DNA from 4 places in the Pseudomonas sp. TH39(2020) genome. Region 2 is predicted to be linked to each of the others. Evidence: predicted binding sites of a transcription regulator. Region 2 holds the regulator's gene; each other region holds the start of a gene.

What was found. Region 2 encodes sigma-54, which starts transcription at its own class of promoters, with help from an activator protein. Its sites were predicted from a motif close to ANTGGCATNNANNTTGCTNT; they were not measured.
Region 1: glnA (glutamate--ammonia ligase) is a predicted target of sigma-54. The motif match lies at 1,638-1,657, and genes of this name have one in related genera.
Region 3: flgB (flagellar basal body rod protein FlgB) is a predicted target of sigma-54. The motif match lies at 3,032-3,051, and genes of this name have one in related genera.
Region 4: glnK (P-II family nitrogen regulator) is a predicted target of sigma-54. The motif match lies at 881-900, and genes of this name have one in related genera.

Annotation. Positions count from the first base shown of each region.
Region 1 is NZ_JAEKFF010000006.1:1,739,246-1,744,029, reverse strand. Features, by position in the region: gene glnA (glutamate--ammonia ligase) at 134-1,540, opposite strand; gene thiI (tRNA uracil 4-sulfurtransferase ThiI) at 1,872-3,326, shown strand; gene typA (translational GTPase TypA) at 3,466-4,784, shown strand, end outside.
Region 2 is NZ_JAEKFF010000006.1:1,106,528-1,111,311, forward strand. Features, by position in the region: gene lptA (lipopolysaccharide transport periplasmic protein LptA) at 1-371, shown strand, start outside; gene lptB (LPS export ABC transporter ATP-binding protein) at 371-1,096, shown strand; gene JFU47_RS13100 (RNA polymerase factor sigma-54) at 1,281-2,774, shown strand; gene hpf (ribosome hibernation-promoting factor, HPF/YfiA family) at 2,849-3,157, shown strand; gene ptsN (PTS IIA-like nitrogen regulatory protein PtsN) at 3,170-3,634, shown strand; gene rapZ (RNase adapter RapZ) at 3,637-4,494, shown strand; gene JFU47_RS13120 (HPr family phosphocarrier protein) at 4,510-4,784, shown strand, end outside.
Region 3 is NZ_JAEKFF010000006.1:480,547-485,330, forward strand. Features, by position in the region: gene flgE (flagellar hook protein FlgE) at 50-1,366, opposite strand; gene flgD (flagellar hook assembly protein FlgD) at 1,398-2,120, opposite strand; gene flgC (flagellar basal body rod protein FlgC) at 2,136-2,579, opposite strand; gene flgB (flagellar basal body rod protein FlgB) at 2,583-2,990, opposite strand; gene JFU47_RS10220 (tetratricopeptide repeat protein) at 3,284-4,234, shown strand; gene cheR (protein-glutamate O-methyltransferase CheR) at 4,347-4,784, opposite strand, start outside.
Region 4 is NZ_JAEKFF010000006.1:2,321,853-2,326,636, forward strand. Features, by position in the region: gene JFU47_RS18285 (accessory factor UbiK family protein) at 428-688, opposite strand; gene glnK (P-II family nitrogen regulator) at 1,107-1,445, shown strand; gene JFU47_RS18295 (ammonium transporter) at 1,481-2,818, shown strand; gene JFU47_RS18300 (secondary thiamine-phosphate synthase enzyme YjbQ) at 3,033-3,458, shown strand; gene sutA (transcriptional regulator SutA) at 3,561-3,884, shown strand; gene JFU47_RS18310 (HAD family hydrolase) at 4,083-4,784, opposite strand, start outside; gene xerC (tyrosine recombinase XerC) at 4,784-4,784, opposite strand, start outside.

The sequences.
Region 1 (4,784 bases), 630 kb from region 2:
CGAATGATCCACCGCTTTCGCGAGCAGGCTCGCTCCCACAGGGTTCTGCGTCGATTTCTAAATCGTGCCCACAAAAAAGGCCTCCCGAAGGAGGCCTCTTTTTTGTCACGCCGCTTGCGCAGGCGCTACCGGATCAGCAGCTGTAGTACAGCTCGTATTCCAGTGGGTGTACGAAGGTACGAACCTTGATTTCTTCTTCGCTTTTCAGAGCGATGTAAGCGTCGATGAAGTCGTCGCTGAAAACGCCGCCTTTGGTCAGGAACGCACGACCTTTGTCCAGCTCTTCCAGGGCTTCTTTCAGGCTGCCGCAAACTTGTGGGATCTCTTTCGCCTCTTCAGGCGGCAGGTCATACAGGTTTTTGTCAGCAGCATCGCCAGGGTGGATCTTGTTCTGGATACCGTCCAGGCCGGCCATTACCAGGGCAGCGAAGGCCAGGTACGGGTTGGCTGCCGGATCCGGGAAGCGAGCTTCGATACGGCGAGCGCGAGGGCTGGACACGTAAGGAATACGGATTGAAGCGGAACGGTTACGAGCCGAGTAGGCCAGCATTACCGGAGCTTCGAAACCTGGGACCAGACGCTTGTAGGAGTTGGTCGACGGGTTGGTGAAGCCGTTCAGGGCCTTACCGTGCTTGATGATGCCGCCGATGAAGTACAGAGCGGTGTCGGACAGGCCGGCATAGCCTTCGCCAGCGAAGGTGTTCTTGCCATCTTTGGCGATGGACAGGTGAACGTGCATACCCGAGCCGTTGTCGCCGTACAGCGGCTTAGGCATGAAGGTCGCGGTGCGGCCGTATGCATCAGCAACGTTGTGTACGCAGTACTTCAGGGTCTGAACTTCGTCAGCCTTGGCCACCAGGGTGTTGAACTTCACACCGATTTCGTTCTGGCCGGCAGTGGCCACTTCGTGGTGGTGAACTTCGATGACCAGGCCCATTTCTTCCATGGCGTTGCACATGGAGGTACGGATTTCGTGGTCGTGGTCGAACGGCGGAACCGGGAAGTAGCCGCCTTTGACGCCTGGACGGTGGCCTTTGTTGCCGCCTTCCACGTCCTGGTCGGACATCCACGAACCTTGTTCGGAGTAGATCTTGAACATGGAGCCGGAGATGTCGGACTTGAACTTCACTTCGTCGAAGATGAAGAATTCAGGCTCTGGACCAACAAATACGGTGTCGCCGATACCGGTCGACTTCAGGTATTCCTCGGCACGCTTGGCGATCGCACGTGGGTCACGGTCGTAGCCTTGCATGGTCGAAGGCTCGATCACGTCGCAAACCAGGATCAGGGTTGGCTCTTCGGTGAACGGGTCGAGAACGGCAGTGCTGTCGTCCGGCATCAGGATCATGTCGGAGGCTTCGATGCCTTTCCAGCCAGCGATGGAGGAACCGTCGAACATTTTGCCTTCTTCGAAGAAAGCTTCATCCAGCGCGTCGCGAGCCGGCATGGTCACGTGGTGCTGAGTGCCTTTGGTGTCCGTGAAGCGCAGATCAATCCACTTGACGTCATGATCTTTGATGAGTTGAACCGACTTCGACATAGTGTCCTCCGGGTGGCTTCGGGCTTAAGTAGTGGATGCCCTTAGAATGTGGGTGATGCCGGCGCGAATACTCTGCCAAGGCAACCTGCCTCACAAGGGAGCAAATTGCATGCCAGTGCCCCACCGTGGGTTTTTTGCCCCAATTTCACGCTTATAAAGGTACAAAGCGGCGCAATGCGGGAAATAGCGCCCCGTAATGTAGCGTTAATTCCAGTAAATGACCTGTTTTGGTGCGCGCAAAACCTTCTGCACATTAACTGGTTAAACCTTGAGCAATTTCCGCTATAATCCGCGCCCCCCTTTTTCGGCTGGCCCAGCGCGCGCTGTTTTCATGAAACTAATCGTAAAAGTCTTCCCCGAGATCACCATCAAGAGCCGCCCGGTACGGATGCGTTTCATCCGCCAGTTGGCCAAAAACATCCGTACCGTGCTCCGCGACCTGGACCCGGCTGTGGTGGTGAACGGTGTGTGGGACAATCTCGAGCTGGAAACCCGCGTCAGCGAGCCCAAAGCCCTGAAGGAGATGACCGAGCGCCTGAGCTGCATGCCGGGCATCGCGCATTTCCTGCAAGTCGACGAATACCCGCTGGGTGACTTCGACGACATCGTCGCCAAGTGCAAGCAGCACTTTGGTGATGCGTTGGCCGGGAAGATTTTTTCGGTGCGCTGCAAGCGTGCCGGCAAGCATGAATTCAGTTCGATGGACGTCGAGAAATACGTCGGCAGCCAACTGCGTCGTCAGTGCGGCGCCGCCGGAATCTCGCTGAAAGAGCCGGAAATCGAAGTTCGCCTCGAAATTCGCGACAAACGGTTGTTTGTGATCCACAGCCAGCACAACAGCATCGGCGGTTATCCGCTGGGTGCCCTGGAACAGACGCTTGTGCTGATGTCCGGCGGCTTCGATTCCACTGTTGCTGCTTACCAGATCATGCGGCGCGGGCTGATGAGCCATTTCTGCTTCTTCAATCTGGGCGGACGAGCCCATGAACTGGGCGTTATGGAAGTCGCGCACTTCATCTGGAAGAAGTACGGCAGCTCCCAACGCGTGTTATTTGTGAGTGTGCCGTTCGAGGAAGTACTGGGAGAAATTCTCGGTAAAGTCGATAACAGTCATATGGGCGTGGTTTTGAAGCGTATGATGTTGCGCGCTGCTTCCCGTATTGCCGATCGGCTGGAGATCGATGCGCTGGTCACCGGCGAAGCGATTTCCCAGGTGTCGAGCCAGACGCTGCCGAACCTGTCCGTGATCGACTGCGTGACCGACAAGCTGGTCTTGCGTCCGCTGATCGCCAGTCACAAGCAGGACATCATCGACCTGGCCAACGAAATCGGTACTGCCGACTTCGCCAAGCACATGCCGGAATACTGCGGGGTCATCTCGGTGAACCCCAAGACCCACGCCAAGCGTCCACGCGTGGAGTACGAAGAACAACAGTTCGACATGGCAGTACTTGAGCGTGCGCTCGAGAACGCCAAACTGGTGCCGATCGATCGTGTGATCGACGAATTGGGCCAGGACTTGCAGATCGAAGAAGTCAGTGAAGCGCTGGCTGGTCAGATCGTCATCGATATCCGTCATCCGGATGCCGCTGAAGACGACCCGCTGGGCCTTGTTGGCATTGAGGTACAAGCGATGCCGTTTTATGCATTGAACGCTCGTTTCAAGGAACTGGACCCTACTCGCCAGTACCTGCTGTATTGCGACAAAGGCGTGATGAGTCGCCTGCATGCCCACCATTTGCTCAGTGAGGGGCATGCCAATGTGCGCGTTTATCGACCGAGCTAAGTGCCCGGGGCTGTTTGCCTGTGGCCTGCGTCACCGGCCCCCCGACGCCGCCGTCAAGCTGTAACGGCTTTGCCGGACTCTACTGTTAATCGCTGCCAAGACTTGTCAGCACACCGAATCCTCTGATCGAGATACACAAGTGATCGAAAATCTACGCAACATCGCCATCATTGCTCACGTTGACCATGGTAAGACCACCCTGGTAGACAAACTCTTGCGTCAATCCGGCACCCTGGAGCGCAACGAGCTCAACGACGAGCGCGTGATGGACTCCAACGACCAGGAGAAAGAGCGCGGTATTACCATTCTGGCGAAAAACACCGCCATCAACTGGAACGGCCACCACATCAACATCGTGGACACCCCGGGCCACGCCGACTTCGGCGGCGAAGTTGAACGCGTAATGTCGATGGTTGACTCCGTTCTGCTGCTGGTTGACGCTCAAGACGGCCCTATGCCGCAAACCCGTTTCGTGACCAAGAAGGCTTTCGAAGCCGGCCTGCGTCCAATCGTGGTCATCAACAAGGTTGACCGTCCAGGCGCGCGTCCGGACTGGGTTCTGGACCAGATCTTCGACCTGTTCGACAACCTGGGTGCTACCGAAGAACAGCTGGACTTCAAAGTCGTCTACGCCTCGGCCCTGAACGGCATTGCCGGTCTGGAACACACCGACATGGCTGAAGACATGACCCCGCTGTACCAGGCGATCATTGACCACGTACCGGCTCCAAAAGTTGACCGTGACGGTCCGTTCCAGATGCAAATCTCGGCACTGGACTACAACAGCTTCCTGGGTGTTATCGGCGTTGGCCGTATCGCCCGTGGTCGCGTCAAGCCGAACACTCAAGTTGTGGCTATCGACGCCGACGGCAAGCGCCGTAACGGTCGTATCCTGAAACTGATGGGTCACCACGGTCTGCACCGTATCGACGTTGACGAAGCAGCTGCCGGCGACATCGTCTGCATCAGCGGCTTCGACCAGCTGTTCATCTCCGACACTCTGTGCGACCCACTGAACGTCGAAGCGATGAAGCCGCTGACCGTTGACGAACCAACCGTTTCCATGACCTTCCAGGTTAACGACTCGCCGTTCTGCGGTCGTGAAGGCAAGTTCGTCACCAGCCGTAACATCAAGGAACGTCTGGACAAAGAACTGCTCTACAACGTTGCTCTGCGCGTTGAAGAAGGCGACACCGCCGACAAGTTCAAAGTCTCCGGCCGTGGTGAGTTGCACCTCTCGGTACTGATCGAAACCATGCGTCGCGAAGGCTTCGAAATGGGTGTTGGTCGTCCGGAAGTGATCATCCGCATGGTTGACGGCGTCAAGCACGAACCGTACGAAAACGTGACCATCGACCTGCCAGAAGAATCGCAAGGTTCGATCATGGAACAGATCGGTATCCGTAAGGGCGACCTGACCAACATGGTTCCGGATGGCAAGGGCCGTGTGCGCCTTGA
Region 2 (4,784 bases):
GCTCGATGATCGTTAAAGGCAACACCGTGACCATCACCCGCACGCCGACCGGCGACATCGACGTGGTGACTTCGGTGGGCAACCTCGCCTATTTCGAGCAACTGCAAACTGCAGGTGACACCAAACCCGTTCAGGGCTGGGGCGTGACCATCCAGTACCACGCAGCGCAAAACCGCGTCGTGCTGATCGATAAGGCAAAAGTTGTCGACAAGGACAACAACGTCACCCAAGGCGAGAAAATCGTCTACGACACGGTCAAGAAGCTTGCGAGCGCCGGTCGCGCCACGGGCAACAAGGTCACCGAGTCGCGTCCGCGCATCGACATGGTGATCCAGCCGAAGAAGAAAACCGACGAGCAAAAGGCCCAGTAATGGCAACTCTGAAAGCTCAGCATCTGGCCAAGAGCTACAAGAGCCGCCAGGTCGTGCGTGACGTCAGCCTGTCGATCGACAGCGGTCAGATCGTCGGCCTGCTGGGTCCCAACGGCGCCGGCAAGACCACCTGCTTTTACATGATTGTCGGCCTGGTGCAGGCCGATCAGGGCCGCGTACTGATTGACGACCTGGATGTCAGCCACCAGCCTATGCACGGTCGTGCGAAGGCCGGCATCGGCTATCTTCCGCAAGAAGCATCGATCTTCCGCAAACTCTCGGTAGCCGACAACATCATGGCGATCCTCGAGACCCGCAAGGAACTCGACAAGGCCGGTCGTCGCAAAGAGCTGGAAAGCCTGCTGCAGGAATTCCACATCAGCCACATCCGCGACAACCTCGGGATGAGCCTGTCCGGTGGCGAACGCCGCCGTGTGGAAATCGCCCGGGCACTGGCTACCAACCCGAAGTTCATCCTGCTCGACGAACCGTTCGCCGGCGTGGACCCGATTTCGGTGGGCGACATCAAGCAGATCATCTATCACCTCAAGGCCAAGGGCATTGGTGTGCTGATCACTGACCACAACGTCCGTGAAACCCTGGATATCTGCGAAACCGCCTACATCGTCAACGATGGCCAGCTGATCGCCGAAGGTGACTCTGCCACCATCCTGGCCAACGACCTGGTCAAGGAAGTGTATCTGGGCCATGAGTTCCGCCTGTAAGCACTGAGGTGTCTGGCTGGTTGCTCGGGCGCTTGTCTCGATAAAAAATCAACATTTTTTTATTGTTACAGCGCTCTAGGCAAACGCTGCAGTTTCGGGCATATAATTTGCTTATGTTTGGCGCTCCGGCGCCCTGTAGTGGATGGCGCATGTGCGCCGGCGAATAAGGTGTTAAGCCCCTGCCATGAAACCATCGCTAGTCTTGAGAATGGGCCAGCAGCTGACGATGACACCGCAGCTGCAACAGGCCATCCGCCTGCTCCAATTGTCGACCCTGGACCTGCAACAGGAAATCCAGGAGGCCCTGGAGTCCAATCCGATGCTCGAACGCCAGGAAGAAGGCGACGACTTCGATAACGCCGACCCCTTGGCCGACAAAGCCGAACAGCAACCTAACGCCGACATTCAGGAACCCTCCTACCAGGAAACCGCCCCGACGGTTGATAACCTCGAGGAAGGCGACTGGAACGAGCGCATCCCCAACGAACTGCCCGTCGATACCGCGTGGGAAGACGTCTACCAGACCAGCGCCAGCAGCCTGCCGAGCAACGATGACGACGAGTGGGACTTCACCACCCGGACATCGGCCGGCGAAAGCCTGCAAAGCCACCTGCTGTGGCAACTGAACCTGGCCCCTATGTCCGACACCGATCGCCTGATCGCCGTGACCCTGATCGACTGCATCAACAATCAGGGCTACCTGGACGAAACCCTCGAGGAGATTCTCGAAGCCTTCGACCCGGAACTGGACATCGAACTGGACGAAATCGAAGCCGTCCTGCACCGCATCCAGCAATTCGAACCCGCTGGCATCGGCGCCCGCAACCTGGGCGAATGCCTGCTGCTGCAATTGCGCCAGTTGCCCGCCAAGACGCCTTGGCTGGTCGAGGCCAAACGCCTGGTCACCGATTACATCGACCTGCTCGGCAGCCGCGATTACAGCCAGCTGATGCGTCGCATGAAGCTCAAGGAAGATGAACTGCGCCAAGTAATTGAACTGGTGCAGAGCCTCAACCCGCGCCCAGGCTCGCAAATCGAGTCCAGCGAAGCCGAATACGTCGTTCCCGACGTGATCGTACGCAAGGACAACGAGCGCTGGCTGGTGGAGCTGAACCAGGAATCCGTGCCACGACTGCGGGTCAACGCTCAATACGCCGGTTTCGTGCGCCGCGCCGACACCAGCGCCGATAACACCTTCATGCGCAATCAGTTGCAAGAGGCCCGCTGGTTCATCAAGAGCCTGCAAAGCCGCAACGAAACCCTGATGAAAGTAGCCACTCAGATCGTCGAGCATCAGCGCGGCTTTCTTGAATACGGCGACGAAGCCATGAAACCGCTGGTCCTGCATGACATCGCCGAAGCGGTGGGCATGCACGAGTCGACGATTTCACGGGTGACCACGCAGAAATTCATGCATACCCCACGGGGCATATATGAACTGAAATACTTTTTCTCCAGCCACGTCAGCACCTCTGAGGGCGGTGAATGCTCGTCCACGGCGATCCGCGCGATCATCAAAAAACTGGTTGCCGCGGAAAATCAGAAAAAGCCGTTGAGTGACAGCAAGATCGCTGGTTTACTGGAGGCACAAGGCATTCAGGTGGCTCGCCGCACCGTCGCCAAGTACCGCGAATCTCTAGGGATCGCGCCTTCGAGCGAACGCAAGCGGTTGATGTAGAGCCACGCCACAGCGTTCCAGTGGCAGGCATTTCTGCCTGCCGCTTTATGCACTGGCAACGAAGGAGAAGCTGTATGCAAGTCAACATCAGTGGACACCAACTGGAAGTGACCGAACCTCTTCGCACCTACATCGGCGAAAAACTCGAACGATTAGAGAGGCATTTCGACAAGATCACCAACGTGCAGGTCACGATGACGGTCGAAAAGCTCAAGCAGAAAATCGAAGCCACGCTGCATATTCCCGGCAATGAAGTGGTCGCAAACGCGGAGCATACCGATATGTACGCGGCGATCGACGCACTGACCGACAAGCTGGATAAACAACTCAAAAAGCATAAGGAAAAGACCCAAAGCCTCCTCCAGGGCGCGACCGGTCGTTAACACTCCCAACCCATGATCCGACTTGAAAGCATCCTGACCCCCGGCCGTTCCCTCGTGAACGTGCCGGGCGGCAGTAAAAAGAAAGCCCTCGAGCAAATTGCCAACCTTATCCACAAAGAAGTGCCGGATCTGGAGATGCAAGATGTCTTCGAGGCTCTGATTGCCCGTGAAAAACTCGGCTCAACCGGTTTTGGCAACGGCATCGCCATTCCCCACTGCCGCCTGAAGGGCTGCACCTCGCCCATCAGCGCCCTGATGCACCTTGATGCACCCATTGATTTCGACGCCATCGACGGCGCCCCGGTTGACCTGCTGTTCGTTTTGCTGGTCCCGGAAGCCGCTACCGATGCGCACCTGGAGTTACTGCGCCAGATCGCCAGCATGCTCGACCGCAAGGAAGTGCGCGAAAAACTGCGCAGCGCCCCGAGCAATGAAGCCTTGTATCAGGTTGTCCTGGACGAGCAAAACGGTCATTAACCATGCGCTTGATCATCGTCAGTGGCCGCTCCGGCTCAGGTAAAAGTACCGCACTCGATGTTCTCGAGGACAACGGCTACTACTGCATCGACAACCTGCCCGCCGGTCTGCTGCCGGAACTGGCCGAACGCGCGTTAATTCACACCGAGCTGGCGCAACCGCTGGTTGCCGTATCGATTGATGCGCGTAACTTGCCGAGTCACTTGTCGCGGTTTCCCGAACTGCTGGAAGAAGTGCGCAGCCGGCATATCCAGTGTGATGTGCTTTATCTGGACGCCGACGAAGAAACCTTGCTCAAACGTTTCTCGGAAACCCGCCGTCGTCACCCGCTGAGCAATACCAATCGCTCGCTGGCCGAGGCCATCAACGATGAGACCGCCCTGCTCGGGCCGATTGCCGATCTCGCCGATCTCAAAGTAAACACCACCAATCTGAACCTGTATCAGCTGCGAGATACCATCAAGCTGCGCCTGCTGAACCAGCCGGAACCCGGCACGGCGTTCCTGGTGGAGTCTTTCGGCTTCAAGCGTGGAATGCCGGTGGACGCTGATCTGGTGTTCGATGTGCGCTGCCTGCCGAACCCTTACTGGAAGCCAGAGTTGCGCGATCAATCCGGGCTCGACCAACCGGTTGCCGAGTACCTGGCGGCACAGCCGGACGTCGAAGAGATGTTCCAGGACATCTCTACCTACTTGTTCAAGTGGCTACCCCGTTTTGCCGCCAGCAACCGCGCTTATGTCACCATTGCCATTGGCTGCACCGGCGGCCATCACCGCTCCGTCTACCTGACCGAACGTCTGGGCCAGGCCCTGCAAAAAGCCCTGAAGAACGTCCAGGTTCGCCACCGCGACCTCAGCTAAAGGATTCACACCGCGATGCCTGCTCTGGAAATTGAAATCATCAACAAGCTGGGCCTGCATGCCCGCGCTTCTGCAAAATTCGTTGGCGTCGCCGGTGAGTTCAAGGATTGCACGATCAGAGTAGGACGCACGCCGGAATCCACGGTCGACGGAAAAAGCATCATGGCAATGATGATGCTCGCTGCGGGCAAGGGCACCAAAATCCACCTGAGCACCGAAGGTGAACAGGCTGATGAGGCGCTGCAGGCATTGGTGAATTTGATCAATGACTACTTCGGCGAAGGCGAGTA
Region 3 (4,784 bases), 630 kb from region 2:
AGCCCCTCGATTGAGGGGCTCTTTGTGCAGCGCTTTCAGCCAACCCGCATCAGGTCATCTGAATGATGGTCTGCATGATGGTGCTTTGGGTGGAAATGGTCTTGGCGTTCGCCTGGTAGTTGCTCTGCGCCTTGATCAGGTCGACCAGTTCATTGGTCAGGTTGACGTTGGACTCTTCCAGAGAGTTGGAGGCGATCGAACCCAGCGTGCCGGTTTCCGGCGCATCGTAGCCCGGGATACCCGACGCGTAGGTTTCTTTCCAGCTGGTGCCACCGACTGGCTGCAGACCTTGCTCGTTGGTGAAGCTGGCGAGGGAGATCTGGCCGATAGGCTTGGTCTGGTTGTTGCTGAAGTTAGCCAGCAACACGCCGCTACCGTCGATGGTCAGGTTGGTGATCTGGCCAGTGGCGTAACCGTTCTGGGAAGGAATCGAACGCGCGGTATCGGCGTTGAACTGGGTGGTGTTGGCCATGGAAATGGTCACGCCCGCCGCGCTGGCGGCGGCGCCGTTGGCCGTCCAGACGCCAGCGGTCACAGTGCCTGGAGTCCAGTTCATGATCTTCAGATCGCTGCTGATGGTCGGAACGGGCGGAGTACTGACCTGAACCAGCTTGCCTGACGTATCGAACGTCATGGTCGAAGGAACCGGAGCGGTAGCGGCAACAGCAGGGTCGCTGCCATCCGGGTTGCGACCATCGATCAGGGTGTAGGTATCCCACGTGTTGGCCCCAGTTTTGACCATGTATTGATCCATGGTGTGCTGGTTGCCCTGAGTGTCGAAAATCGGGGTGCTGAACTGCTTGGTGAAGGTGGCTGACTTGGTCGGATCGAACTTGTTGGCCACAACCGCCTGGTCAATCACATCAGCCGAAGAGTTCAGGTTGATGGTCGACGACACGGTGGTGGTGGTTTTCGGCGCCAGGTTGGAGGTGTCAATGCGCAGGTCGGTCAACACACCGTTCTGAATCTTGCCATTGGCATCCACACCGTAGCCCTGCAGACGCGAAGTGCCGTCGGTGTTGGTGACGTAACCGTCCTTGTCGACCTTGAACGTACCGGCACGGGTGTAGGACAGCGAGCCGCTGTTGTTCAGCACGAAGAAGCCGGAGCCGTTGATGCCCATGTCCAGCACGTTACCGGTGTTGTTGATGTCGCCCTGGGTGAACTGTTGGGAAACGTTGGCCAGACGCACACCGTTACCGGTGGTCTTGCCGCCCGAACCCAGCTTGGTCGCCGAGTAGACGTCTTCGAATTCTGCACGGGACGATTTGAAACCGGTGGTCGCGACGTTGGCGATGTTGTTACCGGTCACGTCCAGTTGTTTGTTGGCTGCATAGAGACCGCTAAGGCCGATATTGAAAGACATATTCCACTCCTTTGTGCCGTGTTAGTCGGCTCTACATACCAATGGTTTGTACTTTGGACAGGGCGATGCTGCCTGCCCCGGCCAGGTTGAGCATCAACTCACCGCCGGTCTGGCTGATGGTCACGCTGTTGACGGTGGCCGGCAGGTACGTCACCAGCGAGGTCGCCTTGCCGTCGTAGGTCGCCGTAGCGCCAAAGGTATAGGTACCCGCCTTGGCCACTTCGCCTGCATCGTTTTTGCCGTCCCAGATGAAACTGGAAGTACCGGCGACCTGGCTGCCCAGGTTGAGGGTGCGGACAACCTTGCCATCGGCATCGGTGATCTTGACCGTGACCGGGTCCACCGACGCCGGTACGGCAAGGGTGCCGCTGAAACTCTTGGAGGTATCGACCACAGCCTTGTCGCCCGGTGCAATAACCGAACGCCCGACCAGCGACGACGCCTGCAACGCCTGGGACGAGTTGTAATTGCTCGCCAGGCCACTGACGGTGTCGTTGAGCGTGGTGATGCCTTCCAGGCTACTGAACTGCGCCAACTGGGCGACGAACGCGCCGTTGTCCTGTGGCTCCAGCGGGTTCTGGTTTTTCAGTTGCGTTACCAGCAACTGCAGGAACGCGTCCTTGCCCAGGGCCTTTTTGCCGGTGGCGCTGTTCGTCGCCGACGCCAGGCCATCCGTCGTGGTGCTGGTCTTGATCGAGGAGTTGGCCAGGATGTCCTTGAGGCTAATGCCACTGGTGGTATCGGTAACACTCATCTGAGTCGCCCCTTATCACTGACCGAGGGTCAGGACCTTCTGCATCATGGTTTTGGCGGTGTTCATCATTTCGGCGTTGGTCTGGAACGAACGGCTCGCGGAAATCATGTCAGCCATTTCTTCCACCACGTTGACGTTCGGGTAGTAGACGTAGCCCTTGGCGTCGGCCGCCGGATGGTTCGGCTCGTAGCGCGCCTCAAGGTTGCTCTGGTCTTCGACCACGCCCAGCACTTGCACGCCTTGACCGGCGGCGTCCTGGTTCTGGAACAGCGAGTCGCTGCCACCGCTCTGGCCACCCTGGAACATGGTGGCGAATACCGGGTGCCGAGCACGGTAGGTCTGGTCGATGCTCGACGAGACGGTTTCGGCGTTGGCGATGTTACTGGCGACGGTGTTCAAGCGAGTGGTCTGGGCACTCATGCCGCTACCGGCAATGTTGAAAACACTGGATAGAGACATGGCTTACTCTCCGCGCAGGGCTGATATCAGCCCTTTGAATTTGCTGTTGAGCAGGGTGAAGCTGGCCTGGAAGCCGACCGCGTTTTCCGCGTAGTTCGACTGTTCCAGTTGGGCGTCCACAGTGTTCTGGTCGATCGACGGTTGCATCGGCGTGCGATACAGCAGCGACTCGTCGCCATTGCCCAGGCCTTCGGCTTCGATATGACGGCTGTTGGTCATGTTCAAGGCGAAAGTGCCGCTCTTGGTCTTTTCGTTCTGCTCGGCGAGCACTTTCGAGAAGTCCAGATCCCGAGCCTTGTAGTTCGGGGTGTCGGCGTTGGCGATGTTGTTGGCCAGGACTTCGGCACGCTGAGCGCGGAAGCCCAGGGCTTGTTCGTGGATACCGAGCGCTTTATCGAAGCTGATGCTCATGTCGGAAACCTTCGGGTGACCTGATTTTTCGTAACAGGGACATAGCAAGCGGCGTGCCAATTCAAAAAAGCCCGTAAACCGGGGCTTTGCGGGCCGTGGCAACGTGGCAATGCCAGAAAAGCGGCAACGGGTTTCCGCCGTCTGCCGCTTTTCTGCCGCTTGTCCATGGGCGCATGCCTCTGAGGAGCTGACGCAAAAGTGGCAGGCGTCCATAAATATGTACCGCTTCTGGCCACCGCCCCCCCGATAACCTGTGTTGGCAACTCCACTTTGCATCCACACAGGGACTGAACATGCATATTCACGCTGATGTATTTACGGCGCTTCACACACTGATCAAATCAATCCACTCGCTCGTGTCGCCATTAACCGATCCGCAACGGGCTGCCAAAACACGAGGACTGCAGCGTTACCATCTGCGGGAATACCTGGATGCTGAAAGCGACCTGACTATCGCGGCCACTGCTGGTGATGCCGAATCACAATATGCGCTGGGCGAAATCTTTCGACGCCGCGAAGGCAATACCACCGGCTCGGCCAAAAAGTGGTACGAACTGGCCGGCGCGCAAGATCACGTCTATTCGTTGATGCGCCTGGGCGATACCGACTCTCTTGCGAAAGCCTTGAAACTGGCGCGCGAGCGGGCCGATATTGGCGACAGCGACGCCATGCTTGAAATGTATGAACTGACCAAGGATATCGCCTGGCTGAAAAAGGCTGGCGTAGCGGGCAATGGAGAGGCGATCTACATCCAGGCCCTCCTCTACGAAAACGACAGGGCACTCAGGCCTGCCGATTCAAACTGGGACAGCCTGCGGGACATCATGCTGAGAAAGTCCGCCCAAGCCGGTTTCCCTCCTGCGATGACCTGGTTGAGCAACCTGCGGGTCAGGTACAGGAATATTCCTTATCAGCAGTATTGGCTGTTAAAGCGACTTGAACACAATGATCTCAACGCCGTACTCGCCTATAGCTACGCGCTCATGCACTATTTCGACACCGAACAAAACCTCGATCGCTATAACTTCAGCTATGACTACATCAAGGGCTATGGCTTGCTTTGGCTGGTGGTCGACAGCACTCGGGAATATATCAGGCATCGTGAAGCAGCCAATCTGCTGGCCACTCTGACCAGCCGATCCACACCCGAACAAATCGAAGCCGGCAAGGCGTTTGCCAGGGAATGGACAGATTCCCACCCACCGCTGTGTGCGTACCCATTGACGTACAGCGACCTCAAATAATCTCGGGTACCGCCAATAGCGTTCGATGTCCTATGCCCAAAACAAAAATGCCAGTCAGCTTGGCTGACTGGCATTACTTTGAGGTCGACAGTTTCTTTACGCTGCCGGCCAATCACTTGGCCTGGTAAATAATCCCCGGGCTGCACTGGACCATCTGGTAATGATCCGGCAAACCGTTCAGCGCCTCGGAAGCACCGAGGAACAGATAACCGCCTGGCTTCAACGTGCTGTGAATGCGCAACAGGATGTCCTTCTTCACCTGGGCGGAGAAGTAGATCAGCACGTTGCGGCAGAACACGATGTCGAACTTGCCGAGGCTCGCGTAGCTGTCCAGCAAGTTGAACGAGCGAAACTCCACCCGGCTCTTGATCGGTGCCTTGATGGCCCAGCGTCCCGGCCCTTTCGGGTCGAAGTAACGTTGAAGGCGCTCGGGCGACAGGCCACGGCCGATCGCCAGGCTGTCGTACTCGCCGGCCTTGCAGTTGGTCAGCATGGTACCGGACAGGTCGGTGGCAACGATCTGTACGCCCATCTTCAACTGGCCCATGTT
Region 4 (4,784 bases), 1.2 Mb from region 2:
CAGTTCTCGGGGTCGAGTGGAGAGAAACTGCCTCTGATCGTCGCCAAACGAAAAGGGTGGCAGCTGTGCGTGGGTTGGCGAACCGGCGACGCCCGAATTCCGGCAGACCCGAAGGTCTCCCACGCACAGCCGCCATAAATCGAGACGGGAATTTCCCTGTCCGAATGTGTCGTGCCGCATCGGGGTATCCAGGTCGCCAAACCCAGTGCTGAACATTCAGCATTGGGTGAGCTTAGGAACCGGGGCTTTGTGGCGCAATCGGACGGCGGTGTGATCTTTGTAGGACGTTGCCGAGATGGTGGCGGGGCTGAAGATCAAAAGATCGCAGCCTTCGGCAGCTCCTACAGGGGTGGTCTGTTCAGTGTGGGATGGCTGGAGACCGAGGTGACTCTATTCGCGAGCAGGCTCGCTCCCACAGGGGACCGCATTATTCCGCAGGTGGATTGAGCTTCGCTTCCAGCTCCGCCACCTTCGCCTCAAGGCTCTCCAACCGTGCACGCGTCCGTGCGAGCACAACCATCTGGCTATCAAACTCTTCCCGGCTCACCAGATCCAGCTTGCTGAAGCCGCTCTGCAACAGAGCCTTGAACTGGCTTTCGATTTCGCTTTTCGGCAGCGGGGTGTCGCCGCTGAAGAGGCGGGAGGCAGTGCCGCTCAGGGCATCGAGGAAGTCTTTGGGTGCGAGCATGGGAAATGTCCTGTCAACAATGGCGGGCAGTGTATCACGCAGTGTCTATAGTCAATCTCGCAGTCAGGGGTGCACGCTTTTCGCGCATGGGGACGGACGGCCGCGCACTGTTGTTGTGCGTATCCGTCAGGTCATTTGCGCGAAGCCGCTTGCAACAGCGGCCAAAAGCTTGAAATCAGTGGGTTTCGGCGAGATGGCAAGCTTTCTGCTTAGTCGGTACTGACCCATGCACTGATGCAGTCACTGTGACGAATGCAGTGCGCCAAGCGGAACGGGGGAAGTGTTTCGTGCGGAGTGGTTAGCAGGCGTCGGACGGGCAGGTAAGGCCGACGATGCGTTACAAAGCCAGGCACTGCGCTTAGACTTGAGTCGGGTTTGTTTTCCTGGGGCAAGTCCACCAATTCGGGAGAGAGTTTTCATGAAGCTAGTCACTGCCATCATCAAGCCGTTCAAACTGGACGACGTACGCGAGTCGCTGTCCGAGATCGGCGTGCAGGGCATTACCGTTACTGAAGTCAAAGGCTTCGGTCGGCAGAAGGGTCACACCGAGCTGTATCGCGGCGCGGAATACGTGGTCGATTTCCTGCCAAAGGTGAAGATCGATGTCGCCATTGACGACAAGGATCTTGACCGGGTTATCGAGGCGATAACCAAGGCTGCCAACACCGGCAAGATCGGTGACGGCAAGATCTTCGTGGTCAATCTGGAACAGGCGATTCGCATCCGTACCGGCGAAACCGATACCGACGCAATCTAAGCCGCCACAAACCCAACGCCCCAGGAGAAAACAATATGACTCTGCGTAAATTCGCAGGGCTAGGAGCCCTGTTGTCCCTCGTAATGCCCGGCCTGGCTATGGCGGCAGACGAAGTGGCGGCCCCAGTCCTCAATTCCGGCGACACTGCCTGGATGATGACCTCGACAGCCCTCGTGCTGTTCATGACCATTCCCGGCCTCGCGCTGTTCTACGGCGGCATGGTTCGCTCCAAAAACATTCTTTCCGTGATGATGCAGTGCTTTGCCATTACCGGTCTGATCAGCATCCTGTGGGTCATTTATGGCTACAGCATCGCGTTCGACACCACCGGCATGGAACAAGGCGTCATCAACTTCAACTCGTTCTTCGGTGGCATGGGCAAGGCATTCCTCGCCGGTGTCACGCCAGCGAGCCTGACCGGCCCTGCGGCGCTGTTCCCTGAAGCGGTGTTCGTCACCTTCCAGATGACGTTCGCCATCATCACCCCTGCGCTGATCGTCGGTGCCTTCGCCGAGCGGATGAAGTTCTCCGCCATGCTGATCTTCATGGGCGTCTGGTTTACCCTGGTTTACGCACCGATCGCGCACATGGTCTGGTCCGGTAACGGCGGCCTGTTGTGGGACTGGGGCGTGCTGGACTTCGCCGGCGGCACCGTGGTGCACATCAACGCCGGTGTGGCCGGTCTGATTGCCTGCCTGGTACTGGGCAAGCGCAAAGGCTTCCCGACTACCCCGATGGCGCCGCACAACCTCGGTTACACCCTGATGGGCGCTGCCATGCTGTGGGTTGGCTGGTTCGGCTTCAACGCCGGTTCCGCTGCTGCGGCCAACGGCACTGCCGGTATGGCGATGTTGGTGACCCAGATCGCAACCGCCGCCGCTGCACTGGGCTGGATGTTCGCCGAGTGGATCACGCACGGCAAACCAAGTGCTCTGGGTATCGCTTCAGGTGTTGTGGCCGGTCTGGTTGCAATCACGCCAGCCGCTGGCACCGTGGGCCCGATGGGCGCTCTGGTCATCGGTCTGGCCGCCGGCGTGGTGTGCTTCTTCTGCGCCACCACCCTGAAACGCAAACTCGGCTATGACGACTCCCTGGATGCCTTCGGCGTACACGGTATCGGCGGTATCCTCGGCGCGATCCTGACCGGTGTCTTCGCTGCACCGTCGCTGGGAGGTTTCGGCACCGTCACCGACATCGCCGCACAAGTCTGGATTCAGTGCAAAGGCGTGGGCTTCACGGTGATCTACACCGCGATCGTCACCTTCATCATCCTCAAGGTCCTGGACGCTGTCATGGGCCTGCGTATCTCTGAGGAAGAAGAGGCCGTCGGCATCGATCTGGCACTTCACAACGAACGCGGCTACAACTTGTAAGTACGCGCACAAAAAACTTGCCCGGCTTGCCGGGCATTTTTTTGTCTGGAGTTTGTCAGTGAAGTAACTGCTGAAAGGTTTTTTCGTACACGTTTAGTGGCGTTTACGACGGGCGTTTTTCTGCGGCCAATGGCTTACATGATAGAAGGAATATTAGGGCCTTTGTTTTTTCCCAGAGCGCGCTAGAATGCGCCCCGAACGTGCGGAGAACTGTATGTGGCAACAGACTCTGATTACTCTGCGGGCGAGGCCCCGGGGCTTTCATCTGGTAACGGACGAGTTACTCGCCGGCCTGCCTGAACTCAAGGCATGTCGGGTCGGTCTGTTGCATTTGTGGCTGCAGCATACCTCGGCGTCGTTGACCATCAACGAGAACGCCGATCCGGCGGTACGTCGCGACTTCGAACGATTTTTCAATCGTCTGATCCCACAAGGAGCAGACGGCTATGAGCATAACGACGAAGGCCTGGACGACCTCCCGGCGCACTTCAAGGCCAGCGTACTTGGCTGTCAGCTCAGTTTGCCGATTTCGGCAGGCCGACTGGCGCTGGGGACCTGGCAAGGCGTTTATCTGGGCGAGCACCGTGATTTTGGCGGTGCCCGTAAAGTCCTCGCCACCGTGCATGGTGAAGAGGCGTAAACCGCTGGTTACCAGCGTTTGTAGAATTTTTCCCGGCGGCCTTCGACAGACGGCGATGCTGGGCTATAACTAATCTGCTTTTCGCAAGTCATGAGGTAGAACATGAGCGACGATGATCTGGAAAACGACGACCTCGAAGTAGGCGACGACGACGAAACCGAAGAAGGTCTGGAAGCGGCGACGGACGACGTCGCTGAAGACGATGGCGGTGAAGCGCCCGTTCCGACCGCCAAAGGCAAAGCCAAGGCAGCGGTATCGATCGATGAGCTGCCGAGCGTCGAAGCAAAAAACAAGGAGCGTGATGCTCTGGCGCGGGCCATGGAAGAGTTCCTGGCCAAAGGCGGCAAGGTGCAGGAAGTGGAGGCCAATGTGGTCGCCGATCCGCCCAAGAAGCCTGATAACAAGTACGGCAGCCGGCCTATCTGAGCCTGCTACTTGCTTGCTGAAAAAGCCCGCCGTCGCTGCGGGCTTTTTCATGGGCGAAGAAAAGGTATGGACTTGGCACTATCCACTGTGGGAACGAGCCTGCTCGCGAAGGGGGCATCACATTCAAAATAGATGTCGGATGACCCACCGCTTTCGCGAGCAGGCTCGCTCCCACAAGGGTTGTATGTGAATTCCGGATCAGTGTTGGGCGTTCCACCGAGCCAACAACGCTGGCAACTCGCTCAAGCTGCGAATCTCGGCATCCGGTGCCTTCTCGGCTTCCCAGGCCTTGCCAGCCGGGTTAAACCAGATCGCCCGCAATCCCGCCTGCTGGGCGCCGGCAATGTCGTCACCTGGATGATCGCCGATATGCACGGCGGTTTCAGCCGTCGCACCACCCCGCTGCAACGCCTCATGAAACAGTCGCGCATCCGGCTTGCCGATGCCGATGTCTTCGGCGCACAAGGCAAACTTGAAGTAATCCGCCAGCCCTAGCCGGCGCACATCGGCATTGCCGTTGGTGACCACGCCGAGGGCGTAGTGATTGGCCAGCGTCTCCAGGGTCGGTTGCACCTCCGGGAAGATTTCCAGCTGATGCCGCGCATGTAGAAACACTTCAAAACTCTTGTCGGCCAGATCCGAAGCTTGATCATGGTCGTAACCGGCCTCTTCCAGTGCGTGGAACAAGACTCGGCGGCGCAAGGCGCTGATGCGATGCTTGAGGCCCGGCTCGCTGCTCAGGATCCGCTCGCGAATCGCCCATAAATGCTCCACCGGCACGGCGCCCAGATTTGGTGCATGTTCGGTCAGCCATTCACGCAATATGGCTTCGGCGCTGACGATCACCGGGGCGGTGTCCCATAGGGTGTCGTCGAGGTCGAAGGTGATCAATTGGATTCT